DNA from 3 places in the Selenomonas sp. oral taxon 478 genome. Region 2 is predicted to be linked to each of the others. Evidence: riboswitches for the same ligand, from Rfam matches in the RefSeq annotation. Region 2 holds a riboswitch; each other region holds the start of a gene.
What was found. A riboswitch is a leader RNA that binds a small molecule or an ion and turns the genes downstream of it on or off. The one in region 2 is predicted to bind molybdenum cofactor.
Positions count from the first base shown of each region.

Region 1: linked by a shared signal. The riboswitch ahead of ADJ74_RS11420 (hypothetical protein) and the one ahead of ADJ74_RS04550 (hydrogenase small subunit) in region 2 are both predicted to bind molybdenum cofactor.
Region 3: linked by a shared signal. The riboswitch ahead of modA (molybdate ABC transporter substrate-binding protein) and the one ahead of ADJ74_RS04550 (hydrogenase small subunit) in region 2 are both predicted to bind molybdenum cofactor.

Region 1 is NZ_CP012071.1:206,325-216,447, forward strand. It holds gene ADJ74_RS01045 (TonB-dependent receptor) at 1-921, opposite strand, end outside; partial or broken gene ADJ74_RS11415 (hypothetical protein) at 949-1,038, opposite strand; gene ADJ74_RS11420 (hypothetical protein) at 1,055-1,330, opposite strand; molybdenum cofactor riboswitch at 1,418-1,567, opposite strand; gene malQ (4-alpha-glucanotransferase) at 1,631-5,080, opposite strand; gene glgA (glycogen synthase GlgA) at 5,198-6,643, opposite strand; gene glgB (1,4-alpha-glucan branching protein GlgB) at 6,733-9,180, opposite strand; gene ADJ74_RS01065 (glycogen/starch/alpha-glucan phosphorylase) at 9,213-10,123, opposite strand, start outside.
Region 2 is NZ_CP012071.1:967,338-977,460, forward strand. It holds gene pfkA (6-phosphofructokinase) at 1-416, shown strand, start outside; gene ADJ74_RS04525 (ParA family protein) at 453-1,217, shown strand; gene ADJ74_RS04530 (ParB/RepB/Spo0J family partition protein) at 1,204-2,202, shown strand; gene ADJ74_RS04535 (DUF4446 family protein) at 2,287-2,808, shown strand; gene ADJ74_RS04540 (M23 family metallopeptidase) at 2,930-3,850, shown strand; gene ADJ74_RS04545 (hypothetical protein) at 3,865-4,860, shown strand; molybdenum cofactor riboswitch at 5,090-5,232, shown strand; gene ADJ74_RS04550 (hydrogenase small subunit) at 5,562-6,650, shown strand; gene ADJ74_RS04555 (nickel-dependent hydrogenase large subunit) at 6,647-8,560, shown strand; gene cybH (Ni/Fe-hydrogenase, b-type cytochrome subunit) at 8,574-9,257, shown strand; gene ADJ74_RS04565 (heavy metal-associated domain-containing protein) at 9,330-9,572, shown strand; gene ADJ74_RS04570 (hydrogenase maturation nickel metallochaperone HypA) at 9,574-9,912, shown strand; gene hypB (hydrogenase nickel incorporation protein HypB) at 9,917-10,123, shown strand, end outside.
Region 3 is NZ_CP012071.1:1,223,096-1,233,218, reverse strand. It holds gene fdnG (formate dehydrogenase-N subunit alpha) at 1-873, opposite strand, end outside; gene fdhD (formate dehydrogenase accessory sulfurtransferase FdhD) at 978-1,775, opposite strand; gene mobB (molybdopterin-guanine dinucleotide biosynthesis protein B) at 1,822-2,955, opposite strand; gene ADJ74_RS05775 (MOSC domain-containing protein) at 2,952-3,875, opposite strand; gene moaA (GTP 3',8-cyclase MoaA) at 3,883-4,878, opposite strand; gene glp (gephyrin-like molybdotransferase Glp) at 5,027-6,232, opposite strand; gene ADJ74_RS05760 (molybdopterin-binding protein) at 6,495-7,523, opposite strand; gene moaC (cyclic pyranopterin monophosphate synthase MoaC) at 7,763-8,281, shown strand; molybdenum cofactor riboswitch at 8,294-8,424, shown strand; gene modA (molybdate ABC transporter substrate-binding protein) at 8,418-9,221, shown strand; gene modB (molybdate ABC transporter permease subunit) at 9,221-9,892, shown strand; gene ADJ74_RS05740 (sulfate/molybdate ABC transporter ATP-binding protein) at 9,889-10,123, shown strand, end outside.

The DNA of each region.
Region 1 (10,123 bases), 760 kb from region 2:
AAAGACGGGGTCTGTCGCATGCGCATAGGAGCATGTCTTCGGCGTCGATTTATTGTCCATATAATCCTGCCTTACCCCCTCATAATAGCGAACGCCAAGTGTCAGGCGTGTCCTGCTGCTCGGGCTCCATGCATTCTCAACATAGAAACTCCTACGTGCATCATTGCCATCACGGCGGTAGGAGGTATTGTTTTCATCCGTATTCCAACTGAGCTTTATATACTTCGCACCAAAACTCAGTACGTTTCTGCTGTTATACGCAACAGATGCGTTCGCCTCGACGCCGTTGCCGCGCAAGAACCATCCACTGCGATACCACTGCGGTGCCCCATGCGTAAAGAACGGAAGAGAACCGCCCTCCGTCGCGAGCAGATTACGCACCCAAAGATTGTTCTCATCGATCATGTGGTAATACTTAACATCATACTGCCATATATCATTCGGTCTGCTTTCATACCGCAGGGCAATATTGGATTGACGGAACCCCTTAAAGTGCCAATCCGTCGCATTGTTATTCTTTACATGATTAGGGGTTATATTATTTCCTGCCTGCACCGACCATCTGGGTCCACGTGGCGCAACATACCGTCCTGTCGCGGGGTCAACAGACTGCGGAACTTCTCTGTCCATATCGGAGTAGTAGCCGTTCAATGTCAATGAGGATTTATTGCTCGTCTTGAACCGAATCTTGCCGTCAAAATATAGTTTCTTATCTGTCTGATTCTCCAGATAGCCCGCAGCATAATGCCTTGACAGATTGACGGCATAACTGATGTTCTTATCGCTGCCGCTGTAGCCGAGCTTCGTGTCGCAGGTGTGATTCGACCCACCTGCGACACTCACGCGGAACTTGCCGGGCCCCCTGCCGTCCTTCGTCGTAACGAGGATGACGCCGCCCTTGTAGTCCGTGCCGTACTGCACCGGTCCCGGTCCTTTGATGATCTCAACCTTCGCGATGCTGTCCGCCGGGATGGTCGAGAGATCAGATGCGGCATTCGATACAATACCGTTGAGTGGGAATGCCGGAATGCCGTCGATATAGACCTTTGTCTGGTCAGAACTCGCACCATCTTGCTGTCCTTTGCCGCAGGTGCCATATAGAGCCCCGGTACCTGCGAGAGGATGTCGGAGAGGTCGCGTAGCCGCGCTCCTTGATCTCCTGCTCCGTGATTGTGTTCGTCGTCACGAGATACTTGTCGACGCCGTCTGTGTCGACATTGACCGTATCCGTCGTGTAGTCCGCACCCGCTGCATACGCATGCGGGAGGAAGACAAATCCTGCCGCGACCGCTGCTGCAAATACCGTCGAATGTTTCCTGCTGTGCTTCATGAATACCTCTCCTATTCCTGCACAAAAAAGACTGTTCCCCGTACTGACCGCACGAAGAACAGTTTCTGCAAGAACACACTCAGAGTCATCCTGTTTCATCGTTCTCCTTTTCAATATGGGAAGGTCGCCGCATTTCTGCGACGGCCCTGTGAACAGACACACAGCCATGTATCTGCTCAGGCGCAATACCATAGGCATAAGCCCTTAGGATATTTTTGCTCGGAAAACGTATGTAATTTTCTGTTTAATTCTACTAAAATTCTTTTATCCTGTCAATCCGTTTCTAACAGTCCCCTATTCTCACCGCCGATAGCGCACGCAGAGTGCCTTGAGCTTCTGCGGGTCGATCTCGAGGAGGTAGTCCTTCTTGAGACACCAGCGCCAGTTGAGCCCGACGGTGCCCGGGGTGTTCATGCGTGCGCGCTCGTCGAGCCCGAGGATGTCCTGCATGGGGATGATCGCCATGCGGGCACGTGAGGCATACGCCGCCTTGATGAGACGCTGACAGATGGTCCGCGGGCGGTCGGAAGTCGTCCCCACGAGGTTGGCGAGCGATTCGCGCAGCACCTCGTCGATGTCGCGGCTGTACCAGCCGACGGTGGTGTTGTTGTCGTGCGTCCCTGTGTAGACGATGCTGTTCTCGGGCGCGGTGAAGCCGATGCGTCCCGAGCTGTTCCCTGCAATGAGGAACTGGACGATCCGCATCCCGGGGAAGCCGCAGTCGTCACGCAGGCGCTCCACGTCGGGCGTGATGATGCCGAGATCCTCCGCAACGACGTTGAGTTTGCCGAGGTCACTCTCGATCGCGTCGAAGAATGCCTTGCCGGGGCCCTTGAGCCACGTGCCGTTAAGCGCGGTCTCCGCCTTGCCGTCCACCGACCAATAGGACTCGAATCCGCGGAAGTGGTCGATGCGGATGATGTCCACCTGCTCGCGCAGTTTACGGAAACGGCGTTTCCACCATGCGTACTTCTCCGCCGCCATGGCGTCCCAGTTGTACTGCGGGTTCCCCCACAGCTGCCCGTTCACGGCAAAGTAGTCGGGCGGTACGCCCGCGACGGTGTGCGGCGTGCCGTCCTCGTTCAGGTCAAAGAGGTGCTGATGCGCCCAGACGTCCGCGCTGTCCTGCGCGATAAAGATCGGCATATCGCCGAGAATCTCGATTCCCTTCGCGCGTGCGTAGTCGTGCAGGCGGTTCCACTGTGTATGGAAGACGTACTGCTTGAAGTAGTCAAGCTCCATCGCATCGCGCTGCCGCTCACGGAGCGAGCGGAGTGCGTCAGGGTCACGGCGTTTGATCGCTGCATCCCACTCCGTCCACGCCGCGCCGCCGTACTCCTTCTTCGCCGCGTGAAAGAGCGCATAGTCCTCAAGCCAGTATGCTTCCTTCTCACAGAACGCACGGTAATCCGCATCTGCCGCCCCCTGTGCGCGGAAGGCGCGGAATGCCTTTTCCAGAATCTCCTTCTTGAACGTGCGTACGCGATCAAAGTTGATGAAGCCCGAGTTCGCCTCGTATGGCAGGAAAAGGTCTTTCTCCTTCAGCCAGCCGCGCGCAGCCAGTGGCTCGGGGTCGATGAGCATAAAGTTCCCCGCAAAGGCGGAGATGGACTGATAGGGGGAGTAGCTGCTTCCGACGGGGCTGAGCGGGAGGATCTGCCAAACCTTTTGCCCCGCATCTGCAAGGAAGTCAACAAAGCGGTACGCCTCCTTGCCGAAGTCGCCCACACCGTACTTCGAGGGCAGGGAGGTCGGATGCAGGAGGATGCCCGCCTTGCGCTCGTATCTCTGCTCCTCCTGTCGCTCGCGCAGGAGCAGTCCGAAGAGCGGTGGGATGCGGACGCGCAGATGTCCGCGCTCGACCTCGTAGGTGCGCGAGGGCTTAAAGACGTCCTCAAACACACCGCAGGCAAAGTCGCTCACGTCGAGATCGACGGTCAGCGTCTCCGTCCGGCTGCGGTTGAACGCCACGACAAAGATGCCGGGCTCCTTCTCCTCATTGAACACGTCGTAGCCCGAACGGATCGTGCGCGCGTAGGCGATGACGTCGCCCGCCCCGTAGAGAGGCAGGATGTCGCCCGTGCGCAGTGCATCGTTCCCGTTGCGCACAGCAATGAAGCGTGTTACCCAGTCACGGATCTCGAGATTGCCATGCTCCCAGTCGTAGGGGCGGCGATTGAACGGATCCTTGAACCCCTGCATCCCGATCTCGTCGCCGTAGTAGACACTCGGCACGCCGGGATAGGTCATCTGCCAGAGCGTCGCCATGATCAGGCGGCGGATACCGAGCATCGCCTGATCGAGCGTCATGCGCACGCGCGACTGCTCGATTGCGGGCATGCCCTCGTAGTATGGGACATCACCGAGGATGGTGATGGCACGCTGCACGTCATGACTGCTGATGAGGTTCATCATGGCGTAGAGATTTTCCTTCGGGTAGTTTTCGATCTGGCTCGCCATGCGCCGCACCGTCAGCGCACCGTCTGCCGCCCCCGTCAGGAAGTCCAGCATTGTACTGCGCAGCGGGTAGTTCATCGCCGAGTCCATCTCGTTACCCGAGAGATACTCGCGCGGCGTGCCGTAGGCGACCTTGTTCGACGCGTCCTCCCAGACCTCACCGATCATGACCGCATCGGGGCTGCGCTTCTTGAGCTCGGCAAAGAAGGTCTTGGAGAAGGTCGGCGGCAGCTCGTCGATGACGTCCAGACGCCAGCCTGCGATCCCCTCGTTCATCCAGTGATGGAGGACGCTGTCCTCCCCTGTGATGATGAAGTCCATGTAGGACGGATCCGTCTCGTTGACGTTCGGCAGGGTGTCAAAATTCCACCAGCAGTCATACTCGTTCGGGAAATTGCGGAAATGGTACCACGAGTAGTACGGCGATTCCTTCGACTGATATGCGCCAATCGAATCATACTGCTTCCGACGGTTGAAGTAGATGCTGTTGCTCCCCGTGTGACTGAATACGCCGTCGAGAATGATGCGGATGCCGCGCTCGCGTGCCGCCGCGACGAGACGGCGGAAATCCTCGATATCGCCCAGCATGGGGTCGATGCGATGATAGTCCCCCGTATCGTAGTGATGATTGCTCTCGGACTCAAACACGGGGTTGAAGTAGATGCACGAAATGCCAAGTTTTTCGAGGTAGTCGAGTTTCTCCATGACCCCGCGCAGATTTCCGCCGAAGAAGTCATAGGCGACGATCTCCTTCGTGTCGGGATCCTTGAGATACATCGGGTCGTCCGTCCAGTCCGTACGGATGACAGCGCCCTTCTTGCGCACGATGGTATCCCCCGCACGCGCAAAGCGGTCGGGGAAGATCTGATACATGACACTGTTCTTGAACCAGTCCGGTGTGTGCGCTCCGCGATTGTAGATCGTCACCTGATAGGAGGGCGGCTGCTCGTGATAGAGCGCGCCGACGCCGCCGAGCATCTCCGCGTTGTTCCCGTAGAAATACGTGCCGCTCTCCATCGTGATGATGAAGTAGTACCAGAGAAGGCAGCCGTGATCCGGCAGCTCGATCCACGCCGTGTAGAACCGCTGCGCGGCATTCGCATCATGCGACACGAGCGTGACGAGCTGCTCCCCCGCCTGATCCTGCCAAAGCCGCAGGAGCACCTGCCGCACCGGCTCACCCGTGCGAAGCTGCAGGCCGAGACGCATCCGGCTCCCCGCCTCTGCCGCACCGACGATGGAGCGGAAGTAGATGTTCTGCGAATTATGTTCTACCTGATAGGATTCCAGCATAGTGCCTCTCCTTTCCTATCGTTTATACACAGAAACCACCGGCGAATCGTTCATTATCGTTCAAACGAATTCACCAGCGGTTTTGTGGAAAAGCTCTTACAAATCAGCTAAAATCTGTTATTTCTTTTTCTGAAGGCGCTCATAGAGCTGCTTGTACTCCCCTGCCGAACGCGTCCAGCTATAGTCGCTCTTCATCGCCGTATAGACGAGCTGACGCCACTCACGCAGGTTCTCGTAGACGGCAAGCGCGCGTTTCACCGCGTACATCATCTCATGCGCATTGTACTCGTAGAAGAGGAAGCCGTTGCCCTTGTCAGGGTCGGAACGGTCGAACTGGACGACGGTGTCCTTCAGACCGCCCGTCTCACGCACGACAGGGATCGAGCCATAGCGCATGGCGATGAGCTGTCCGAGCCCGCACGGCTCGAAGGTTGACGGCATAAGGAAGATGTTCGAGCCAGCATAGATACGCTGTGCCAGCTGATTCGAGAAGCGAATATTGACCGATGCCTTCGTCGGATGCCGCCACGCAAGCTCCTTAAACCACTCCTCATAGTCGTGTTCGCCCGTCCCGAGCAGGACGAACTGCATATTCTCGTGCTCGAGCATCTCGTCGATGATGCGCGTGATGAGATCGATGCCCTTGTTCGGCACAAGTCGCGTGATCATCGCCACGAGCGGCGTGCGGCGTGACTCGGTAAGTCCGAGCTCTCGCTGCAGGCGTACCTTGTTGTCGACCTTGCCCTCGGCGGCGCTCTTCACGTCGTAGTTGACGTAGATCTCCTTGTCCGTCTTCGGGTCGTAGATCGTGTTGTTGATGCCGTTGACAATCCCGAAGAGATCCTTCCTCCGCTGGCGCAGGAGTCCGTCGAGATGCTCGCCATAGTACTCGTACTGGATCTCCTCGGCGTAGGTCTTGCTGACGGTTGAGATATAGTCGGTATAGATGAGCCCTGCTTTCATGAAATTCACAGCATCGTAGAACTCAAAGTCCCCATTGTTGAAGTACTTCCAGTCAAGCCCGAGCACATCTGACATGACATTTTTCGGGAAGATGCCCTGATACCGCAGATTGTGGATGGTAAAGAGCGTCTTGATCTTCGTATAGCGCGGATCATCCGGATGCTCCAGCTTGAGGAGGACGGGGATGAGCGCCGTGTGCCAGTCGTTGGCGTGGATGATGTCAGGCTGAAAGTCCAATGCGGGAATGCAGTTGAGCACAGCGCGGCTGAAGAAGGAGAACCGCTCCGCATCGTCAGGGTAGCCATAATAACCCTCGCGGTTAAAGTACTCCTCGTTGTCCACGAAGTAGTAGGTCACGCCTTCGTACTCGTAGGAGTCAATGCCGACAAATTTCTCACGCCATGCGACATGGAGTGTGCCGTCATAGATATGCTTCATTTTACTGCGGATTGCGGGGTCGATCGACCCGTACTTCGGCAGGATGACGCGGCAGTCCACGCCCGCCTTGACGAGGGCAGCAGGGAGCGATCCTGCCACATCAGCGAGTCCGCCGGTCTTTATAAAGGGTACTGCTTCCGATGCTGCGTATAGTACCTTCATCCCAATATCCTCCTTCTCATGTGGTCGGTGCCGTAATCATCCGACCGTTTCTTCTATTCCCGCCTGTGTTCGGTGCAGAGGTATGCAGGTTATACCTTAGCGGCGCGTGCCTTCTTGGGCGCGGACTCCGTATCCTGCACTGTCTTGCGCGCGGTCTTTTTAGCGGCGGTCATGCCCGTTTTCTTCTTGCCCGTTTCGGTGTCCTTCACCGCCGTTTTTACGCCGCGTGCGGATGCGGTCTTCTTCACGGTCTGCACCGCGTCCTCATCCTTCTTCGCCGCCGTACGCTTTGTTGCGGTGCGCTTCTTAGGCGCAGCCGCGGTCTCCGCCGCAGCAGTTGCCGTCTTGGCGGCAGGCGTGCGTTTCTTCGGGGTCTCCGCCGCAGCGTCGGAGGCAGCACTCTTCGTCGCGCGCTTCTTCGTCGCGGCAGATGTGGTCTTCGTCGCCGTGCGCCGCTTCGGTGCTGCCTTTGCCTCAGCCTCAGAGGCGTCCTTCTTGGCGGCAGTTTTTTTCGGCGCGGCCTTCTTCACGGCCACCTTTTTCTTGTCCACCGTCTCCGTGCCACGTCCGCCGGCACGCCGACGCTCGGCAACGACATCGGTCTTGACCGTCTCACTGATCGGCGTTCCTGCCCCGCTCTGCCCCTTCAGACGATAGAACACCGTCGCAAGAGGCGGAACAGTGATGACGATGGACTGGTCGCGCCCGTGGAACGGATAGTCCTCGCTGGCGATATCGCCCGCATTGACAACGCCGCTCCCACCAAACTCCTCCAGATCGGAGTTGAACACCTCGACGTAGGTGCCCTTCGTCGGCACACCGATGCGGTAGCCGTGGCGCACCTCAGGGGTAAAGTTATGGACGCAGACGAGGAAATCGCTGCGCTCCTCGGCGCGCCGCACAAGGGCGACGACGCTGTTCTCATTGTCGTTGCAGTCGATCCACTGGAAACCGTTCCAGTCGAAATCGACCTGCCAGAGTTCCTTGTTATCGACGTAGAATTTGTTCAGTGCTTTGGAGTATGCGAGCATCTTCGTGTGCATCGGGTACTGCTCGACAAGATGCCAGTCAAGGCTGTCGTCGAAGTTCCACTCGATGAACTGCCCGTACTCACCGCCCATGAAGAGCAGCTTCTTGCCGGGATGTGCCATCCAGTAGCCGAAGAAGCCGCGCAGCCCCGCGAATTTCTGCCAGTAGTCGCCCGGCATTTTGCTGATGAGCGAGCACTTGCCGTGCACGACCTCATCATGCGAGAGCGGCAGGACGAAGTTCTCGGAAAATGCGTACATGAGCGAGAAGGTGAGTTTGTCCTGATTCCACTTACGGTAGATCGGGTCGAGGCTCACGTAGTCGAGCATATCGTTCATCCAGCCCATGTTCCACTTGTAGTTGAACCCCATGCCGCCCATGTAGACGGGCTTGGAGATCAGCGGCCACGAGGTGGACTCCTCGGCGATCATGAGTGCCTGCGGATGATACTTGAAGATTGTCTCGTTGAGTTTCTTCAGGAACTCCATTGCCTCGAGGTTGCCCGTGTCGCCGTATTTGTTCGGCTGCCACTCGCCATCCTTGCGCCCGTAGTTGAGGTAGAGCATATTCGCGACCGCGTCGATGCGCAGGCCGTCGATGTGGAACTCCTCGAACCAGAACAGCGCGTTCGAGATGAGGAAGCTCTGCACCTCCGTGCGCCCGTAGTCAAAGTTGGTCGTGCCCCACTCCCAGTTTTCCGCGCGCTGCTCATTGTCGGACTCGTAGAGATTCTTTCCGTCGAAATGGCGCAGTCCCTGCTCATCCTTGCAGAAGTGCCCCGGCACCCAGTCCATGATGATGCCGATGCCATTCGCATGGGCGGTATCGACGAGGTAGCGGAAATCGTCAGGCGTGCCGTAGCGGCTCGTCACAGCGAAGTAGCCCGTCGCCTGATACCCCCATGACCCATCGTAAGGGTGCTCGCAGAGCGGCATGAACTCGATGTGGGTATAGTGCATCTCTTTGACATAGCTGATGAGCTGATCCGCCATATCGCGGTAGGAGAGATACTCACTGTCCAGTGTGCGCCGCCACGAGCCCGCGTGCACCTCGTACGTGAGCATGGGGCGCTCGTAGGAGGACTCGTGTGCCTTCTTTTCCTGCCACGCTGCGTCCTTCCACTCATAGTGGTTCATGTCATAGGTGCGGGATGCGGTCTGCGGTTTTTTCTCCGCATAGAACCCGTAGGGATCTGCCTTCATAATGCGCGGTCCGCCCCACTGCGGCTCGATGGCGTACTTGTAGATCTCGCCCTCGCCGAGTCCCTCGACGAAGGTCTCCCAGATCTCACCGTCTCTGATCCGCTGCATGGGCTGCGCATTGGCGTCCCAGTCGTTGAATCCGCCGACAACACTGACGGACTTTGCATTCGGCGCCCACACGGTAAAACGGACGCCGCGTTTGCCGTCCCGTTCGATGAAGTGCGCGCCTAGCATTTCCTGTGCGTGATAATTCGTCCCCTGATGAAAGAGATAAAGATCAAACTCACTGAGTGCCGACGTCTTCATAAAACCCCTCCTATTTGCCCCCGAATACGCTGTTAGGAGATGATCAAAGGCTTGATGTCCCAGATATCCCGTGCGTATTCGTCAATCGTACGGTCAGACGAGAAGCGGCCGGAGTACGCGACGTTCATCGCCGCCGTACGCGCCCAGCTCTCCTTGTCAAGGAACCGCTTCATCACCTCAACGCGTGCTTCATCGTACGCATTGAAGTCCTTCAAGATAAAGAATTCATCGTTCGCGTGCAGGAGATAATCATACAGCGAACGGAAATCTCCATAGGTACCGTCGATGAGCTGATTCAGCACATTGCGCACCTTTTCATTGGTGTTGTACTCATCCCACGCCGAGTAATTCCCGTTTGCATAGTAGTCCATGACCTCCTCGGCGCGCAGCCCGAAGATGACGCAGTGCTCATCGCCGACTGCCTCGCGGATCTCAACGTTGGCTCCGTCCAGTGTGCCGAGCGTAATGGCACCATTCATCATGAACTTCATGTTGCCTGTACCCGAGGCCTCCTTCGACGCCGTCGAGATCTGCTCGCTGACGTCCGCCGCCGGATAGACCAGCTCGCCGATGGAGACGCCAAAATTCTCGATGAAGATCACCTTCATCATGTCGTTGAGCGAACGATCCTTGTTGATGCGATCGGCAACGGCATTGATGAGACGAATCGTCTCCTTTGCGATATAGTAGCCCGGTGCTGCCTTTCCTCCGAAGAAGTAGGTCACGGGCAGCGTGAGATAGTTTTTTTCCTGCTTTGCACGCTGGTAGCGGTACATGATGTGCAGGATATTCATCAGCTGACGCTTGTAGGAGTGGATACGCTTCACCTGAATGTCAAACATGGAGTCCGGGTTCAGATGCACGCCGTTGTGCGCCTCGATGTAGCGTGCCAGCCCCTCGCGGCGCAGATGCTTGATCTCCATCAGACGCTTGCGGAAATGCG
Region 2 (10,123 bases):
GCATCTCGGGCGGTGCGGAGTACATCCTCGTCCCCGAGGAGAAATTTGACCTCGCGGAGATCGTCAACGACCTCACCAACGCATACGAGCACGGCAAACGCTACATCCTCATCGTCGTCGCCGAGGGCGCGGCCAAGGGGCAGGACGTCTGCGACTACATCGCAAAGCATACGGACATCGAGACGCGCGTCTCGGTGCTCGGCCATATCCAGCGCGGCGGCTCACCGACGGTCATCGACCGCGTACGCGCCAGCCAGCTCGGCGAACAGGCGGCACTCGCACTCATCTCGGGGCTCTCGGGCATTGTGTTCGGCTACCACAAGGGCCACGTCGTCTCCGTCAACCTCTACGACGCCGTCAACAACAAGAAAGCACTCGATCCCGAGTACCTGCACCTCGCAAAGGTACTTTTCTAGAACATCCACCACAGCACCCGTAGAAAGGATGATCCCGTGGCAAAGATCATTGCGGTTGCCAGTCAAAAGGGCGGCGTCGGCAAAACGACGACGGCGGTCAATCTCGCCGCCGCCGTCGCGCGTGCGAAACGGCGTGTTCTGCTCATCGACATCGACCCGCAGGGAAATGCGACCAGTGCCTTTGGCATCGACAAGAGCACCCTCCCCGCGACGACCTATCGCGTCCTGATCGACGGAAGGCACATGCGCGAGGTCATCATCGAGTCGGACTACCTCGTCGACGTCGTTCCCGCCAATGTGGAGCTTGCGGGCGCCGAGGTGGAACTGGCATCGCTGGAACATCGTGAGACACGCCTGCGCAAGGCGATCGCCGAGGTGCTGACCGACTACGACTACATCTTTATCGACTGCCCGCCCTCCCTCGGCTTTCTGACACTGAATGCACTGACGGCGGCACACGCCGTCCTCATCCCCATCCAGTGTGAGTTCTTTGCCCTCGAGGGCGTGGCGCAGCTGATGAAAACCATCAGCCTTGTCAAGGAGCGCGCCAATCCGAAACTGCGTGTCCAGGGCGTCGTGATGACGATGTACGACTCGCGGACGCGCATCGCGGGGCAGGTCGTCGACGAGGTGCGCGGCGTCTTTGGCGACGCGCTCTATCAGACGATGATTCCACGCAATGTCCGACTCTCGGAGGCCCCCTCCTTCGGGCAGCCGATCACCTCGTACGACATCACATCGCGCGGGGCGGAGATGTATATTGCACTCGCAAGGGAGGTCATACGGCGTGAAGAAGGCTAAAACAGGCGGCCTCGGGCGTGGGCTCGGCGCACTCGGACTCGGAAAAGACGCGCTCACCCTGCCGACCGACCCGCCGCCGGAGGAAAAGACAGAAACCGCTGCAGCCCCCGCGGGCGTCCCGGCGCAGCTCTCCATTGACGTGATCCAGCCCAACCGCTTTCAGCCGCGCCGCGAGTTCGACGAGGCGGCACTCGAGGAGCTGCGCGAGTCCATTGCACAGCACGGCATCCTCCAGCCCGTCACCGTCCGCGACATCGGCGCGGGCAAGTACGAGCTCATCGCGGGCGAGCGGCGTCTGCGCGCCGCCAAGATGGCAGGGCTCACGACCGTTCCTGCATTTTTCCGCACGGCGAACGACGCGGAAATGGCAGAGATGGCACTCATCGAGAACCTCCAGCGTGAGGATCTCAACCCAATCGAGGAGGCACACGCCTATCAGCGGCTCCTCACCGAGTTCAAACTCTCACAGGAACAGCTCGCGCGCCGCGTCGCACGCAGCCGCTCGGCAATCGCGAACAGCGTCCGCCTCCTGCGCCTCGCGAAAGAGGTGCAGGCATTCATCGCGAACGGCGTTCTCACCATGGGGCAGGCACGTCCGCTCCTCGCGCTCGAGACCGCCGCGCTGCAGCGTGAGGCGGCAGAGTACATCCAGGAGCACGAGCTCTCGGCGCGCGGCGTCGAGGCGCTCGTCAAACGCCTGGCGAAGGATCCGAACGCACTGAAAAAATCAGCGCCGCCAAAGCCAGAGAAAAAGCCAGACCTCTTCGTCCGTGAGGCAGAGGAGCGCCTGACGCGCAGCCTCGGCACGAAGGTACGCATCCAGACGGGACGCGAGGAGGGGAAGGGGCGGCTCGAAATCAGCTACTTCTCCGCCGAGGATCTGGAGCGACTGCTGTCGCTCCTGACCGTATCGGCAGATGGCGCGGCAAAAGAGGACAAGCGTGCGGCACTGCGCGCATTCTCCAAGCAGAAATTCACCGTATAGGATGTGCGGCGTGCCGTCTGCCGCCCTCTGGGGCACATCCGCCTCCGCCCCATGGGGGACGGAGGAAAGAAGGGAAGAGAGAACTTGTTTTTTAGTAATCTAGTGAAGTCGATCGAAGCACATGATGCAGCCCTCCTGCTCACTGCGCTGCTCCTGATCTTCGTCCTGCTCATCCTCGTCATCTACGTCATGGTACGGCTCTCGACGATGAGCAGCCGCTACCGCGCGATGATGCGCGGCTCGAGCAAGGACGATCTCGAGGGGATGCTGATCCAGCACGTGCGCACGGTGGAGGAGGTCGCGGCAACGAACGCACGCATCCTCGAGGAGAACGAACTAATCCGACAGTTCATCCGCCAGTCGCTCGTGCGCGTCGCCTCCGTGCGGTTCCGCGCCTTTGAGGACATGGGGGGCGACCTCAGCTATGCCGTCGCCCTGCTCGATGCGAACAACGACGGCGTGATCTTCTCCAGCATCTTTGCCCGCGAGGACTCGCGCAGCTACATCAAACCGATCAAAAACGGATCGTCGGACTACCCGCTGAGCGACGAGGAAAAGGACGTACTGAAGGAAGCCATGGCAAAACCGCTGCCCATCCAGTACTGAGAAGATATCAACGGACAAAAACCTGCTGTGTCACAGCAGGTTTTCATATTCTTTGGATAGGATAGGGAAATAGGGAAATAGGGATCGGACAGGAACATCTCGATGGGAAGAGGGGGACGCGTTGAGCGAAGAACAATCACGCTATAAACTGCAGCTGGTGGATCGGGAAACGGACACGACGCACACCGTGCGCCTCTCGCTGCGCGCCCTGCGCCTGCTCGCCGTGGGCGTGGGCGCGGGGGCGGCACTCGTCGCTGTCGGCTCGATTTTCTCCATCTACACCCTCACGCATGCCTACCTCCACGAGGAGGAGACGGCACAGCTGCGCGAGGCGAACCGCATCCAGCAGGAGCAGATCCTCCAGATCGCCAAAAAGACCTCCGCGCTCGGGCAGGAGGTCGATGCTCTCCAGCGCACGGAGGACGGACTGCGCGCACTCGTCGGCGCACCGCCGGCAGAGGCGGACAGCGCAGCACCGACAGGGGAGGCCGCGCCGGCACCGACGGGCGGCGCACCGCACGCACTCACCACCGATGAGGTCGGTGAGGCACTCACGATGCTAGAGGAACGCATCGCAGCACGCCGCAGCTCCCTTGGACAGCTCGCCGTCACGATGCAGAAGGACGTGCCGGGGGCATCCTCCTTCCTGGGTGACGATACACCCGTCACCACCCCGACAGGCTGGCCGACGGACGGCTTCATCAGCTCGGGCTACGGACTGCGCTGGAACGGCGCAGAGTTCCATCAGGGCATCGACATCGCCGCCGAGATGGGCACGCCCATCGTTGCGACGGCGGACGGCGTCGTGACCCTCGCGGGCTGGAACGCGGGCGGCTATGGCAACATGGTCGACATCGATCACGGGAGCGGCGTTTCGACACGCTACGGACACGCCTCGGCGGTCGTGGTGACCCCGGGACAGCGCGTGCGGCGCGGACAGATCATCGCCTACGTCGGCTCGACGGGGCACTCTACGGGGCCGCATCTGCACTACGAGGTGCGCCTCAGCGGACAGCCCGTCAACCCGACCTCGTATTTGTAAGCAAAGGAGACACTATGAAATCCATCACCTGCCTGCTCGCCGCAGGAATCCTCCTCCTCCCCGTCAGCGGGACGGCCGCCGAGAAGGAGACGGAGATCCATGCCGTCATGGCGGCAGAGGAGTCGCATGGAGACGCTGCCGCGTCAGAACAGCGCACCGCATCTGCCGCAAAGGATGCGCAGGAGACAGTGGATACGGAAAAGACGACAGACAGGGCGCAGACCACGGCGGAGCCCGCGGCAAAGGACCGTGCGGCATCGGAACAGCGCACGCAGGAAGATGCCTTCGATGCGGAGATGGATGAGCTCGGCACAGAGAACCCTCCAGCAGAGCAGACACCGCAGACCAATGCCGCCTCGGCGAGAGATGCGGAGGCAAAAACGAAGACGAAGACGGCAGAAGAAACGGCTGATGGGGAAGGGACGGCCGAAGCCGTTCTTGTCAAAGAACCTGCGAAGGAAAAGGAGCCAGCCGCCGCAGCGACGGACGGCGCAGGCCATTCCGCCGTGTCCGCAGAGCCTGCAAAGAAGGCAGATGCCGCGGATAAGAAAGCTGAGAAAAAGCATGCCGCTGCCGCTGCCGCAGCGGCAAAGCGCGAGGCATACGGCAAAGAGACGGCGATCGAGCCCATCACGCTGAAGGACGGCGACTGGGTCTTCATCGAGGGCGACGAGCGGCGTGGCTGGTTCTTTGACCGCAGCCACATGAAGCGCAACGCCGACGGCTCCGTCTCCTACTGGCAGCTCATCCTCTACAACAACCTCGGTCGGGCGCAGTTCGCCGAGGCGATGAAGAATGCGGACTACGAGCACCTCGGCTACACCATGCAGCGGCGCGTGCTCAGCCCGAAAAAGGACGCCATCAGCACCTACGAGATCCTCGCCTACGACGGGGATAACGCACTCATCACAGAGAGCAGCCGCGAGGGGCACCGCGCCGTGATCCGCGCGAACACCATGACGGAGAAAGAGCGCGACGCCGTACGGCAGGAACTGCGCCGAAAGAAATAACCGCAAGGGACGCATCTCCCCATGTGCATCATCACCGATATTGGGGGAGTGCGCCCTTTTTTCATCACATCAACCGCAGATACAGCATTCATCAACTACGAATAAATAAGCAATAACTATAATAAATCAATATAATTCCGATATATGCTGAGAATAGTTTTCGTATATTGACAGGTTGTTTTCACTCTGTTAAACTGTTATTAATTACATAGGTATAGAGGTACATTGTACCTCTCGGTTTCCGAGCAAAAGCATCTAAGGGCGATGCCTATGATGCTGCGCCTGCGCCGCAGGGAGTGATCCCTGCCGTGCACAGGGTTTCGGCAGAAATGCCGGAGCCTCCCTTCCGAACGCGGTTTCCTGCAGAAAACCACGCTCCCTTGAAAAGGAAACGACAACATTGCCGCGCAAAGGCGAGGAGGGGATATTTTGATGCAAAATATCCCTTGGATTCGTCTGCTACGAGGGACTGTTTGTCGTGCCCTCGGGTGCGTCGGACGGTTCCTCTTTTATTATTTCGTATAGAGGAATCTAGGCTTTCACGGGATTGGCTTTATATATCTGATGTGCGGGAAGTATTGACGCAAGTTTCTGAACCGCCCCGCCGTTCTGCGCGAAAAGGTATCTGTGTGCCGATTGCAGCGGGATGGATGCGGGTGTTTGGCATGGCGGCAGTCTTCCATGGAGACAGGAGGCATAATGTGAACAAAAGGGAGAGCTTGTGGGAGGCATATCTCGCAAAAGGCTTCAGCCGGCGGAATTTCCTCAAGGGCTGCGTGACACTCACGTCGCTCATGGGGCTGAGCACGGACAACCTCACGAGGGTCGTCGAGGCCGCCGAGGCGAAGCCGCTGCCGGTTGTGATCTGGCTGCATGGGCATGAGTGCACGGGCTGCGATGAGTCGTTCATCCGCTCGGGCGCACCGCTCGCATCGGATCTCGTGCTGAACGAGATTGCGCTCGAGTACAGCCATCTCCTCTGCGCCGGCGAGGGTGAGGCCTTCGAGGCACATCTCGAGGAGACGATCAAGAAGTATCACGGCGAGTACATTCTCGCCGTCGAGGGCGCAGTTCCCATCGGGGAGCACGCCTACACCTGCATGTCGGGCGGTCACTCGTTCGAGCACACGCTGAAGCACGCCGCGGAGGGGGCAAAGGCGGTCATCGCCTACGGCACGTGTGCGACGGCGGGCGGCATCCAGGCCGCTGCGCCGAACCCGACAGAGTCCAAGGGCATCCGCTCGCTGATCGGATCGAAACCCTATATCGCTGTGCCCGGCTGCCCGCCGATCCCCGAGGTCATGACGGGCGTCGTCATGCACGTCGCGCTTTTCGGCACGCTGCCGCCGCTCGACGGTGAGGGACGTCCGCGCCAGTTCTACGGCAACCGCATCCACGACACCTGCTACCGCCGTCCGTTCTTCGACGCGGGCATGTTTGCCGAGCGTTTCGACGACGCGGGCGCCAAGGGTGGCTGGTGCCTCTATAAGCTCGGCTGCCGCGGCCCCGAGACGTACAACTCCTGCGGTAATATGCGCTGGTATCAGGGACTCTCGTACCCGATCCAGTCGGGCGCGCCCTGCATTGGCTGCAGCAACGCGAACTTCTGGGATCAGGCGCCGTTCTCGAAGCGTCTGCCCGAGTACAACGGCATCGACGTCGATATGGTCGGTGCCGGACTTGCCGTCGCGACGGCGGTCGGTGTCGCGGCGCACGCGGGCGCGAGCCTCGTCCAGAAGAGATACCATGAGAAGCAGCTCGAAAAAGAGGGAAAGCAGGTGCATGAATGAAACACGTTGTTGTAGACCCAATCACCCGTATTGAGGGACATCTGCGCGTTGAGCTGCAGGTGGACGAGGCATCGGGCAAGGTCACCGATGCCATCTCCTCCGGCACGGCATGGCGCGGCCTCGAGCTCGTCATGAACGACCGCGATCCGCGCGATGCATGGGCATACATTCAGCGGATCTGCGGCGTCTGCACATCCTCTCATGCGCTCGGCTGTCTGCGTGCCGTCGAGGACGCATTCGGCATCACGATTCCGAAGAACGCGCACTACATCCGCAACATCATCGCGGCGTGCCTCGGACATCAGGATCACATCATCCATTTCTACCACCTCCATGCGCTCGACTGGGTCAGCCCGCTCGAGGCGCTGAAGGCGGATCCGGCGGCGACGGCGGCGCTCCAGAACACAGTGCTCCAGACCTATCGCCTGCCGTTCCGTGGGCCGGCGGCATTCGACACGGATGCCTACCCGCACGACTTCCCGATCGCATCGCCGGACTACTACGCCGCGATCAAGGCAAAGGTGCAGAAGATCGTCGACAGCGGTCAGCTCGGTATCTTCTCCGCGCAGTGGTGGGATCATCCGGACTATCAGCTCCTCCCGCCCGAGGTGCATCTCATGGCGATCTCGCACTACCTCGAGATGCTCGACAAGCAGAAGGATCTCGTCGTCCCGCACGTCGTCTTCGGCGGAAAGAACCCGCATCCGCACTATGTGCTCGGCGGCATGCCATGCTCCATCTCGATGGAGGACGGCAACGCGCCGATCAATGCGGCGCGCCTCGCGATCGTCGACCACTCGATCAATCAGGCACGCCACATGATGAACGACTACTATCTCCCCGACGTGCTCGCCATCGGACATCTCTACGTCCAGAAGGGCTACACCTCGGGCGGAGGCCTCGCGAAAAAGCGCGTGCTCGCCTTCGGCATGTTCTCCGAGGAGCCGTTCTCGGGTGCAACGAACGGCGACTTCTTCAAGAACCTCCTCGTGCGCTGCAACGGCGTCGTCGAGGACTTCGCTTCGGGCGTAATGAATGCGAAGGTCTATGACTTTACGGAGAAGGATCTGACGGATGCCGACGGCGTCGCAGAGAGCGTCGAGCACGGCTGGTACGAGTACAAGGGCGGCGACGACAAGGCACTCCATCCGTGGGAGGGCGAGACGACCCCGCACTACACGGAGCCGAAGGAAGGCACGAAGACCGAGTGGAAGGCGCTCAACGAGCAGGGCAAGTACTCCTGGCTCAAGACGCCGAAATGGCGCGGCAAGCTCTGCGAGGTCGGTCCGCTGGCACGCTACATCGTCCTCTACACGAAGGCAAAGCAGGGGCTCCTCGGCGACCTGACGTGGGCAGAGCAGATGATCGTCGATCAGATCGATGCCGTGACGAAGGTGCTGAACGTCCCCGTCGAGGCATGGCTGCCCTCCACGGTCGGACGCACGGCGGCGCGTGCGCTCGATGCACAGCTGCAGGCGGAGATCAGCAAGTATTTCTTCGATAAGCTCGTCGCAAACATCAAGAGCGGAGATACGCGCGTAGTGAACAACGACAAGTGGGATCCCTCGACCTGGCCGAAGGAGGCAAAAGGCGTCGGCCTTTACGAGGCACCGCGCGGCGCGCTCAGCCACTGGGCGGTCATCAAGGACGGCAAGATCGCGAACTATCAGGCGGTCGTCCCAACGACGTGGAACGCCTGCCCGCGCGACGATGCCGAGGGACACGGCGCATACGAGCTCGCGATGATGGATACGCCCGTCAAGGTCGCAGACAAGCCGCTCGAGATCGTCAAGGCGGTCCGCTCGTTTGACCCGTGCATGGCGTGCTCGACCCACCTCTTCAACGCGAAGGGGGAGAAGATCCGCGTTGTGACGACCGATCCATACGCGGGCGTCAGCGTCGATAAATAAGGGGGCGAACCGCATGAAACAAGAAGTACGCAAGGAGTACTATCTCTTTAGTCCCTTTCTGCGCATCTTCCATTGGCTGATGGTCATTGCGATCATCGTGCTCTTCATCACGGGCTTCCTCATCACGAAGCCGCCTGCGATGCTCTATGCGGAGCCGGATGCGTCGCCGCTCCTGATGAATGTGACGCGCAACGTCCACTTCATCGCGGCGTTTGCCTTCTGCGCGGGCTTCATCGGCCGCGTCTACGGCTTTATCATCAACCGCGGCGACCGCCTTTTCCCGCATTTCTGGGAGAAGCAGTACTACACGGACACGATGGAAGTGGCGCAGCACTATATGCTGATCAAGGCGACGCACAAGCCGTTTCTGCGCAACCCGCTCGCACGCGGATCATACGCAGGGCTCTACGTGCTCGTGGCGATCGAGGTGCTGACGGGCTTTGCCATGTACTACATGACGGAGCCGTCCGCGATCGGCGGGACGCTCTTCGGCTGGGTGAACACTGTGCTCGGCGGCGAGATGATCTCGCACTATGTCCATCACTATGCGGCATGGTCGATCATTCTCTTTGCCATTGGCCATTTCTACATGGTTATCCGCGCCGAGTTCATGGAGGGCGAGGCAGAGGTCTCGAGCATGTTCGCAGGCTCGAAGCTCCTGCGCCATACCCCGGCAGATGCCGCCGACGTGGAGTAGGTTTGGGATAGGATAACGGCGGCAGGGGCGCAGAAGACGTTCCTGCTCCCGTTTGCAGAAAAGGAGTTTTCTATGTGTAAAGAATGCGGCTGTGGGCTCGCAGAGAGCACGACGCATCTGCAGTTTTTTGTGAAGGGCTACACCGAGGAGAATGCCGCCGCTGTGGAGAAGGCGCTCCTGGGGCTGCCTGGCGTCCTCTACGTGCACATCCACACGCACGACGGGGAGACGACCGTGGACTATGACCCGGCAAAGACGAAGATGACAGAGCTCATCAGTATCTTTGCCGCGCATGGGCTTTCGGCGGAGCTCTAAGATGCACGAAATGGCGATTGCCGAGGGCATTTTGGATATTGCCTTGGACTACGCACAGAAAAATGGAGCAGCGCGCATCGAGCGCATCGGCCTCCTGCTCGGTGAACTGTCGGGTGTGGAGACCGATGCGCTTTCGCTGTGTTTTTCCTCCCTTACGGCGGATACGATCGCGGCAGACGCCGTGCTCACGTGGGAGCGCGTCCCCCTCACGGGACGCTGTCACGACTGCGGCAGGGAGCAGCACATCCGACCGCAGGACTACCTCTGCCCCCATTGCGGCGGCGGAATGGAGATCATCGGCGGCCGCGAGATGCGCGTGGATTTTATAGAGATGGAATAGAGCGATGAAAGTAGTTGTAAAAGCAGACATTCTAGGGCGCAACGATGCGGCGGCGGCGGAGAACGCGGCGCTCTTTGCGCAGCATGGGATCTATGCGCTGAACCTGCTCGGCTCGCCGGGCGCGGGCAAGACGTCGCTGCTCGAGCAGACGCTGCAGGAGCTCGCGGGTGATCTGCGCGTGGCGGTCGTGGAGGGGGATCTCTTTACGACG
Region 3 (10,123 bases), 260 kb from region 2:
TTTTTTGTTCTGAATAATATAGTTGATAAGTGCTCCAAGGAAAACGATATCGGTGCCGGGACGCAGCTGGAAGAAATGATCGGCAACGCGCGAGGTACGTGTATAGCGTACGTCTACGTGAACGATGGTGGCTCCGTTGTCCTTTGCCTCCATGACCCGCTTCATCGCGAGCGGATGGCATTCTGCGAGGTTCGAGCCCTCGATCCAGACCAGCTTCGCCTTCTTGAGGTTGTACCACGATCCTGTCATCGCGCCGCGTCCAAAGGCGGCATTCAGCGCCGGCGGCGTCGTCGCATGACAGACGCGCGTCTGGTTGTCGATATAGACAACACCGAGCGCACGAGCCATCTTGATGAGCTGATAGCACTCTTCGTTGTTGACCTGCGAGCCGCCGACAAAGCCGATGGCATCCGTACGGTTGCTCATGAACTTGTAGCCGTTCGCCTCGTCCTGCCCGACCCAGTTCTCGTCACGTGCCTTCTTCATGGCACGTGCAGAGCGGTCGATGGCCTCCTCCCAGCTGATCTCCTCCCAATGGTCGCTGCCGGGTGCGCGGTACATCGGGCACTTCGGACGCAGCTCCGCGTTCGGGATGTGACCATAGCCGATTCCCTTCGGGCACAGGCCGCCGCGATTGACGGGGTTGTCTGCCGCACCTTCGAGGTTGATCAGCTTGCCGTCCTTGACGTAGCCGATCGTTCCGCAGCCGCAGCCGCAGAAGTGGCAGACGGAGGTAAATTCGCGACCGCCCGTCAGCTTGTACTCTTTTGCCGCCGCCGAGACCGTTGCGACGTCAAGTCCGAGACTGGCGAGTGCCAGCCCGACGCCGCTTAGCCCGGTGGCTTTCAAAAAGTCACGTCTGCTAAGGTTCATCGTGATTCTCCTTTCGTATCGGCGGGATTCCGCCGACAGGCTCTCCTAAACTTCTATATGAAACGAGGATGTCCCCGGTTTCAGCAATGTACAGAGGTACACCGTCAGAGGGTGATGCGCTCAGGGTTTGCGTAGATGCAGAACGAGCCCGGCGCCATGCGCGCGCAGAGCGTGATGCCGAGTTTGCGCGCGATGTTGAGCGAGAGGGTGGTCGGAACGGACTTCGCCGCAACCGTGGAGATCCCCATCCGCCCCAGTTTGAGCATCATCTCCGAGGAGCAGCGCCCGCTGAAGATGATGATTTTATCGGAAATCTCCACGTGATTCCTGAGCGCCCAGCCATAGAGCTTGTCAAAGACGTTATGGCGGCCGACGTCCTCACGGAAGACAAGGATTTTCTTGTTTGCCTGATCGAACAGGACGCCGCTGTGGACGCCGTTCGTCGTATCGTGGGTCTTGGAGAGATGTGCGAGCAGCTCATCCGCTGTCGCGAGGATGTCCTTCGCGCTGAAGCGCACGTCGCGCGGCCGCTCAAAGATTTCCTCGGGGCGCAGTTTCAGGATGCGCCGTGCCGAGAAGTAGCGCGGATTTTTCACTGCGTCCGCCGCCCACCACTGCGCATCCGTCGTCGTCTTGACCGCGGCGCGCAGATGCTCTGCGTCCACCGTCATTTCCACGATATCGTCAAAGCTGCGGATGCGTCCCATCTGAGCGAGCATCCCAACGATGAGATCCTCGAAGTCGACGGGTGAGCAGAACGCCGTCGTAAAGTTCTCCCCGTTGAGATCGATGTCGAAGAAGACCTCCTCCGAGGTATATTTATGATCCGCGACAAACGCATTCTCCTCAGAGACATAGCGGGTCACGGGTACGTCGATAAAGTCACTGCGCTGAATTTCCATCGTTTCTATTCTTCCATTCGTATACTGCATGCTCTCACGCGAGCACCTACATCGTCAAAAACATTATGCCGTCTGCCCCATAGAGCGGCCGCCCCATAAGAAAGAGAGTGATCTGCGCCGCTGTCTCCATATCATCGAGATCATAGGAGAGCAGCCCGTCATGCGGTGCGGCATCCTTTTGAAAAAGTGCCGTCACACGTGCATCAATCTCCAGCGCGGCAAGTCCGCGGTCGAGCATGAGAGTCGGCAATGCGCCGCGTGAACGCGACTCCGTAATAAAAAGATCTATATCATATTCTATTTTCGATATAAGATTCTGAAAATCCTTCCTTTGATCTTCTATTTTCTGAATGAAATAGCCATTCGGCGCACTAATTGCCGTTGCCCGCGCCCCCGCCGTCATGAAACGCGCCGTATCCTTTCCCTCCGTATCGAGCTGAAAACCGTGGCTGTCGCTCTTGATGACCGCTGTACGCACGCCATGTACCGCAAGGCGCGGGATAAGCCGCTCGATGAAGGTTGTCTTGCCCGTCCCCGAAGCAGGGGCTGCGACGGAGAGAATGGGCCGCTCACGCCCCTCGTTCGCAATGCGTCCGCATGCGAGGCGGTAGGCAGCAGGGGTGTTCACGTTGAAGAAGAGTCCCGCATCCACCGCGAGCGGCAGTTCGCGCACGGTGAGGCCGCGCAGGATAATGCCGAGCTTGCGGTCGCCGCGTGCGATGGCAGCGGCAAATGCCTGTCCCGCATCGCGCCGATAGAGCGCGGCGAGCGGCTGCCAATAGCCTGCAAGCGTCGGCAGGACGACCTGCACCGCACCGCGTGCCTCGGGCAGCAGTGCCCGCACAAGATCGAAATCGTAGAAGGGCATATCGCCTGAGAGGACGAGCGACCATTCCGTCTCCGCCGCAGCGAGTCCCGCCGCAATTGCCGCTGCCGGGCCCTGCTGCGGGCGATCGTCCGTGACGAGATGCGCCCCGTACGCCGCCGCTAGCTCCGTGAGCTCTCTGCGCTCCCCCTCCGCCGCGAGGACAATCGTGCGAAACCCTGCCGTACGGCCGCGCCGCAAGGTACGGGAGAGCAGCGTCTCACCGTCCGCCATGGGGAGGAACCGCTTGTCCTCGCCCATGCGCGTACTCATGCCGCCCGCCGCGACGATGAGCGTCAGGTCGGCGGGCGTCACCGTGCGCACTCCCCCGCGTCGCCGCGCAGGATCTCGATGCCGTGCTGCAGCTGGGGCAGGATGAAGCCGAGACACTCGCGCACCGCTTTCTCACTGCCGGGCAGGTTGACGATCAGTGAGCGTTTCCGCAGGCCCGCCGTCGCACGGCTGAGCATGGCACGCGGGGTCACCTTCATCGAGAGAGCGCGCATCGCCTCGGCGATGCCCGGTGCCTCGCGGTCGATCACGGCACGCGTCGCCTCAGGTGTCACGTCGCGCACGGAAAAGCCCGTGCCGCCCGTCGTCAGGATCAGCCCGACGCCGCGGTCCGACCAGAGCGTCATCTCACGCTCGAGTTCCTCACGCTCGTCGGGCACGATGCTGTAGCCCGCGACATCGTACCCCTCCGCCGTCAGGATCTCGCGAATCGCCGCGCCGCTCGCATCCTCACGCTCGCCGCGCGAGCCCTTGTCGCTCGCCGTGATGACGGCGGCGTCGAGCGGGATCTTCTCCGTCGTGATCTCCAGCGTATCGCCGACCGTTACCCAGCCGCCGTGCAGAATACGGGCAAAAACGCCCTCACGCGGCATGATGCAGTCGCCGACGCGGTGAAAGATCTCGCAGTGACTGTGGCACTTCTTCCCGATCTGTGTGATCTCAAGAAAAACCTGTCCCACGCGCAGGCGTGTCCCCACGGGGAGCTCCTTGAAGCGGAACCCCTCGGCGACGACGTTCTCGCCGAACGCGCCAAACGCCACATCTGCACCGCGCGCACGGAAATCCTCGATCTCGCCGAGGCCGAGCAGGCTCACCTGTCGGTGCCAGTCGCCCGCATGGGCATCGCCGTCGATGCCGTATTCCGTGATAAAGAAGGCGCGGTCTGTCGCCTGTTTTTCCGTGCCGCGCTTCTCACTGATGCACAGCGCCCGAATCTCTCCCATATCCGTATTAGCCTCCCACTTGATACATGGCGCGGTGATCGCGCGTCTCCTGATCGATTTCAAAATGATGTTCTTCGGGCTTCTGCCACACCGCATGGGCAATGGCATCCGCGAGCTGTGCATCCGACATTCCGCCGCGCAGCAGTGCACGCGTGTCAAGCCCCGCACTGCTGTAGAGGCAGAGCTTCAGGAAGCCCTCCGCCGTCAGGCGCACGCGGTTGCACGTATGGCAGAATTTGTGCTCCATCGCATCGATAAAGCCAATGGTTCCCGTAAAACCGGCAGGCCTCACATAGGCGGCGGGCCCCTTCGGCACCGCGCCCTCATGTGCCGCCTCCCCCACGGGCAGGAGTGCGCCGAACGCATCCTTCAGCCGCGCGCGCACCTCGTCCATCGGTACGCCGCGATAGTTCTCCGTCCGCGCACAGCCGATCGGCATGAGCTCGATAAAACGCACATCAATCGGATGTGCACGGGCAATCGCGGCGAGCGCGGCGAGTTCCTCATCGTTCACGCCCATGATCGGCACGCAGTTCACCTTGACCGTGAGGCGCTCCTCCTCGGCAAGTTGCGTGAGTGCCTCCATCACCGCGCCGAACATAGGCCGCCGCGTGATGGAGAAGAATGTCCCGCCGTCGAGTGTATCGAGGCTGAGATTCACCGCGTCGAGGCCGGCATCCAGCAGCTCATCCATCATCGTGCCGAGCAGGACTCCATTCGTCGTGAGCGCCACCGTCTCGATGCCCGGGATCTCTTTCAGCCCGCGCACAAGGCGTGTGATGTCACGCCGCACGAGCGGCTCACCGCCTGTCAGGCGCACCTTGCGAACGCCCAGTGCCGCGAGCACACGCACATCGCGCAGGATCTCCTCATAGGTGAGCACATCCGCGTGGCGCAGCTTCTTGACCCCATGCGCCGGCATACAGTAGCGGCAGCGCAGATTGCAGCAGTCCGTCACCGAAACGCGCAGATATTCAATTTTCCGCTGAAACTGATCCTGCATGATGAACCTTCTATCTATCTTTCTATCTTTCTATCTTTTTCCTATACGTTGACGTGAAAGGCAGAAGTTGATGCGTCGAAGCAACCGGGAAAAGTGCACGTTTGCTTCGCCGGGGGTTGCTGCGGGACATCACCACAGCACTGCTTCGTCAGAGAATCACAACATCCACTTCCGCCCCTGCCGCGAGCGGCGGCGTCCCCGCCGGCACATCCACGAACGCGTCGCAGCCCGCTGCCGAAAAGAGCGAACCGGACTCATGCTGATCGGGCAGCGAGACGCGCCCATCCGCCTCCATGCGTGCACGCAGGAAACGCCGTCCGCGGCAGGGCTTGGGGAACGCATCGGCGAGCACGGCACGGCGGCGCGGCATGAGCACATCCGTCTCGCCCGCAAGCCGCGCAATCGCCGGACGCGCCATCAGCTCGAACGTCGCATAGGCGGCGAACGGGTTGCCTGAGAGCGCGATACCGAGCATGCTGCCGCGCGTATAGGCAATGGCGGGGGCGCCCGGCTTCATGCAGACGCGCCAGAACAGCCGCTCCGCCCCGAGGGCGGGCACAACGCCGTGCATGATGTCCTTCTTGCCCACGGAGACGCCGCCCGACGTGAGAAAGAGATCCACACGATCCGCATAGGAGGCGATCACCTCCGCCGCGCGTTCCACATCATCAGGCACCGAGCCGACCACCGTCACCTCTGCGCCGAGTTCCTTCAGGCGTCCCGCAAGGAGGTAGAGATTGCTGTTGTAGATCTTGCCGGGACGCAGCGGCTCGCCGGGCTGCAGCAGTTCGTCGCCCGTACTGGCAACGGCAATGCTTACGCGCCGATGGACACATACCGCAGCATAACCCTCACTCGCGAGTACCGCAATCTGCGCCGCATGGATGCGCTTTCCTCGGCGCACGAGCAGATTTCCCTTTTTAATATCCTCGCCCGCATAGCAGTAGTTCTCGAACGGCTGTGACGTAAAGGGAACAAAGATCGCATCCCCCTCCTCGCGCACATCTTCCTGCCGCACGACACAGTCACAGCCCTTCGGAATCGCGCCGCCCGTCATGATGCGGACACACTCCCCCGCGCTGACTGCGCCGTCGAAAAAATCGCCCGCGCACTCTTCGCCGATCACCGACAGGCGCACAGGGTGCTCTGCCGAGGCGTCCGCCGTGCTCGCCGACGCAAAGGTATAGCCGTCGAGCGGCGAACGGTCAAACGGCGGATTGTCAAACGCTGCGTACACATCCTCCGCCGCCACGCGCCCCACCGCCTCCAGCAAGGGAACGCGCTCCGTCTCCGCGACGGGTACTGCATGTGCGAGCAGTACCTCGATTGCCTGCTCCAGTTCTATGTCCTGCATGGAATCCTCCCTTGCTGATACCTGTCATTGTCTCTGCATTGAATGATCTTCTTGCAGTTATGTGATGATATATGGGATAATGCCCTAAGCGAACCTTAGCGGCGCAAGTGAGTAAAGCGAGCGGTACGCCCCGTTGGACTTCTTTCGTCCAAGCGAAGCGCGTTTAAGAAGTCCAACGGTATTTAAGCGTACAAGCTCGCGATCACTTGCAAGCGAGGCGTTCGCGCAGGGCATGTACCCCGATACAAAACCACTGTACCCCTTACTTTCCGAACGGGCAAATGGGATAGTGGCAAACCTTGCATCCCATGCAGAGCCCGCCAATCCCAAGGCGCGTGATCTCCTGCCGCGTCCACGCGCTGCCCGCCGCGACACGCGGCAGAATAATATCAAAGATCGTCGCGGGCGAGTACATCACGCAGCCCGGCAGCCCCATGATCGGCACCTGCCGCCCATCCTTCTCATAGTAGGCGAGCAGGAACATCGCACCCGGCAGCACAGGTGCGCCGTACGTCACGATGCGCGCCCCCGTCGCTTTGATCGCCGCCGGCGTGCGGTCATCGGGGTCGACGCTCATGCCGCCCGTGCAGAGCACCATATCCATCCCCGCGTCGAGCAGCTCCTCAATCGCCGCACGCGTGTGCTCCGTCCCATCATCCGAAAGACGGTGCTCATCCACCTTCAGGCCGAAGGCACGCAGCTTGGCATCGATCACGGGCGTGAACGTATCCTTGATGCGCCCATGGAACACCTCAGAGCCCGTCGTCACCACGCCGACCTTCATCTTCTGATACGGCAGGATCCGCAGCATCGGCTGAGTGCCCGCCGTCTCACGCACCCGCTCCATCACCGCCTTGTCGATGACGAGCGGGATCACGCGCATCCCCGCGAGCTTCGTCCCCGCCTTGACAGGCATGTGCTGCGCAATCGTCGCAATCATCACATCCTCGATGTCGTTGACGGCATTGAGCGCATCCTCGTTCACCTCGAACACGCCCGCCGTCGTCGCGGTCAGCTCTATCTTGCCCTCGCTCGGCTCACTCGCCGCCATGTGCTCATTCTGACAGACATCACGCAGAATCGCCGCCGCATTGTTCTCATGCAGCAGATTCGGATCGTCCTCCCAGACAAAGATATGCTCTTTGCCAATGCGCAGAAGAACGGGAATATCCTCCGCACGGATCACATCGCCCTTGCGGAAGCGTGCGCCCTTTCGCTCCCCGCGCACAATCTCTGTAATGTCGTGGCAGAGCACCATCCCCACCGCATCCTGAACACGAACCTCACGCATACTGCTCTCCCCGCTTGATTCGGCGGCATTCCGCAAGTGCCGTCACTCTCCTATAAAGCACTCCATCCACCGCCGTCACGGCACAAATTAAATTATATCGCATAAAATGATTCTCAACTATGAATATCTATTATTGATTATACCACAAAAAATAAATAACCTCTATGAGTTTTCCTAAATTATAGATAGATTCATTTAATGTTAGAGAAACACAATTGATTTTCTACGCTGATTCCGCTATGATAAAATTATTTCAAGAAGAAAGGAGGATATCGATGCCAGAAATAGGACTGACGCATTTCGATGCGGGCGGCGCCGCCATCATGGTCGATGTCAGCGGCAAGAACAAGACACATCGCGAGGCCATCGCGAGCGGACGGATCTGCGTGAGCGAAGCGGTCTATGCGGCGATCACGGCGGGCACGGCAAAAAAGGGCGACGTCCTCGGTGTCGCGCGCATCGCCGGCATCATGGCGGCAAAGCGCACCGCGGACATGATCCCGCTCTGCCACCCGCTGCCGCTTGCCAAGTGCAGCATCGACTTCACGCTTGAGGAGGTGCCGCGTCATGCGGTATATGCTGCGGCGACGGTCAAGGTCACGGGCGAGACGGGCGTCGAGATGGAGGCGCTGCACGCCGTGAGCACGGCGCTGCTCACGATCTACGACATGTGCAAGGCGATCGACAAGCGCATGGAGATCACAGACATTCGTCTCGAGCGTAAGTCCGGCGGCAAGAGCGGCACATTCGTCCGCTGAGAAGGAGGGCAGCGCCCTCACCCTCTCCGAGCAGAGCACGTCTAAGGAAACATCTATGGCACTCTGCCTGACGCATATCGTCACAGGGTATGTCGGGAAACGGACATACCTCCCATTTGCAAAGGAGAAACATCACATGAACATCAAAAAGACACTCACCGCCCTCTTGGCGGGCACGGCTCTTCTCACCGCCGGCTGCATCGGCGGCGGCAACAGCGCGAACAAGATGGAGACGCCGCAGGAGAGCCCCATCGAGCTGCAGGTCTCTGCGGCAGCGAGCCTCACGGACGCGATGAAAGAACTCGCCACGATGTACGAGGAGAACAACAAAGAGGTTCATATCGTCTACAACTTCGGCAGCAGCGGCGCCCTACAGCAGGCGATCGAGAACGGCGGAGCCGCCGACGTATTCGTCTCCGCCGCACAGAAGCAGATGAATGCGCTCGACGAGAAGAAGCTCCTCGCGGACGGTACGCGCGTCGATCTCCTCGTCAACGACATCGTGCTGATCACGGCAAAGGACAGCAAGCTGAACCTTCCCGACTTCAAGGCAGTGCTCGACCCGCGGGTTGCGCACATCGCTCTCGGTGAGCCGAAGGGCGTTCCTGTCGGACAGTACAGCGAGGAGGTCTTTACGAAGCTCGGCATCCTCGACCAGGTCAAGGCGCGTGCCGTCTACGGCTCCGACGTACGTCAGGTGCTCGCATGGGTCGAGACGGGCGATGCGGACTGCGGCGTGGTCTATGCGACGGATGCCGCCATCTCGGACAAGGTGAAGGTCGCCGCCGTTGCCCCTGCCGACACGCATAAGCCCATCGTCTACCCCGCCGCTGTGCTGAAGGACTCCAAGAACGAGATGGCCGCGAAGGAATTCCTCGCCTTCCTCCAGACGGACAAGGCAGCCAAGGTCTTTGAGAAATACGGATTCACCGTCAAATAATGGCAGACGAAACATTCTCCCCGCTCATCATCTCCCTTGAGGTGGCGGGGCTTGCTACGGTCCTCACCTTCTTCGTCGGTATTGGGCTCGCCTACGCCGTGCTGCGTATCCGCAGCCGCCTCGCGGCGACCATTGCCGATGCTGTGATCACGCTGCCGCTCGTCCTGCCGCCGACCGTCGTTGGGTTCTTCCTCCTGCTCTTTCTCGGAAAGCGCAGTGCCATCGGGAGCGCCCTCCTCGCCATCGACCTGCCGCTTGTCTTTACGTGGCGTGCGGCGGTCATCGCAGCGGTCATCGTGAGTCTTCCGCTCATGTACCGCACGGCACGCGGCGCCTTCGAGTCACTCGACAGCAGCATGATTCATGCGGCGCAGACGCTCGGCGTCAGCAACGGGCGCATCTTTTGGCGCATCATCCTGCCGAATGCACGGCACGGCATCCTCGCAGGGCTCGTTCTCTCGTTTGCCCGTGCCCTCGGCGAGTTTGGTGCGACCATCATGTTCGCGGGCAATATCCCGGGACGCACGCAGACCATGTCCACCGCCATCTATGCGGCGGTGCAGGCGAACGACTACGACCTTGCCTTTCGCTGGGCAGTCATCATCTCCCTGTTCTCGCTCTTCTTTATCGGTGCGATGAACCTCTACCTCAAACGGGAGGTGCGTGAATGAACCTCGTCGTCAACATCGAAAAACGCCTGCGTGACTTCACGCTCTGCGCAAACTTTACGCTCACGGATACGACGCTCGCCCTGCTCGGTGCATCGGGCAGCGGCAAGAGCATGACGCTGAAGTGCATCGCGGGGCTTGAGACGCCGGATCGCGGGCAGATCATCCTCAACGGCCGCACGCTCTATGACAGCAGTGCAGGAGTCAACCTCCCGCCGCAGGAGCGCAGTGTCG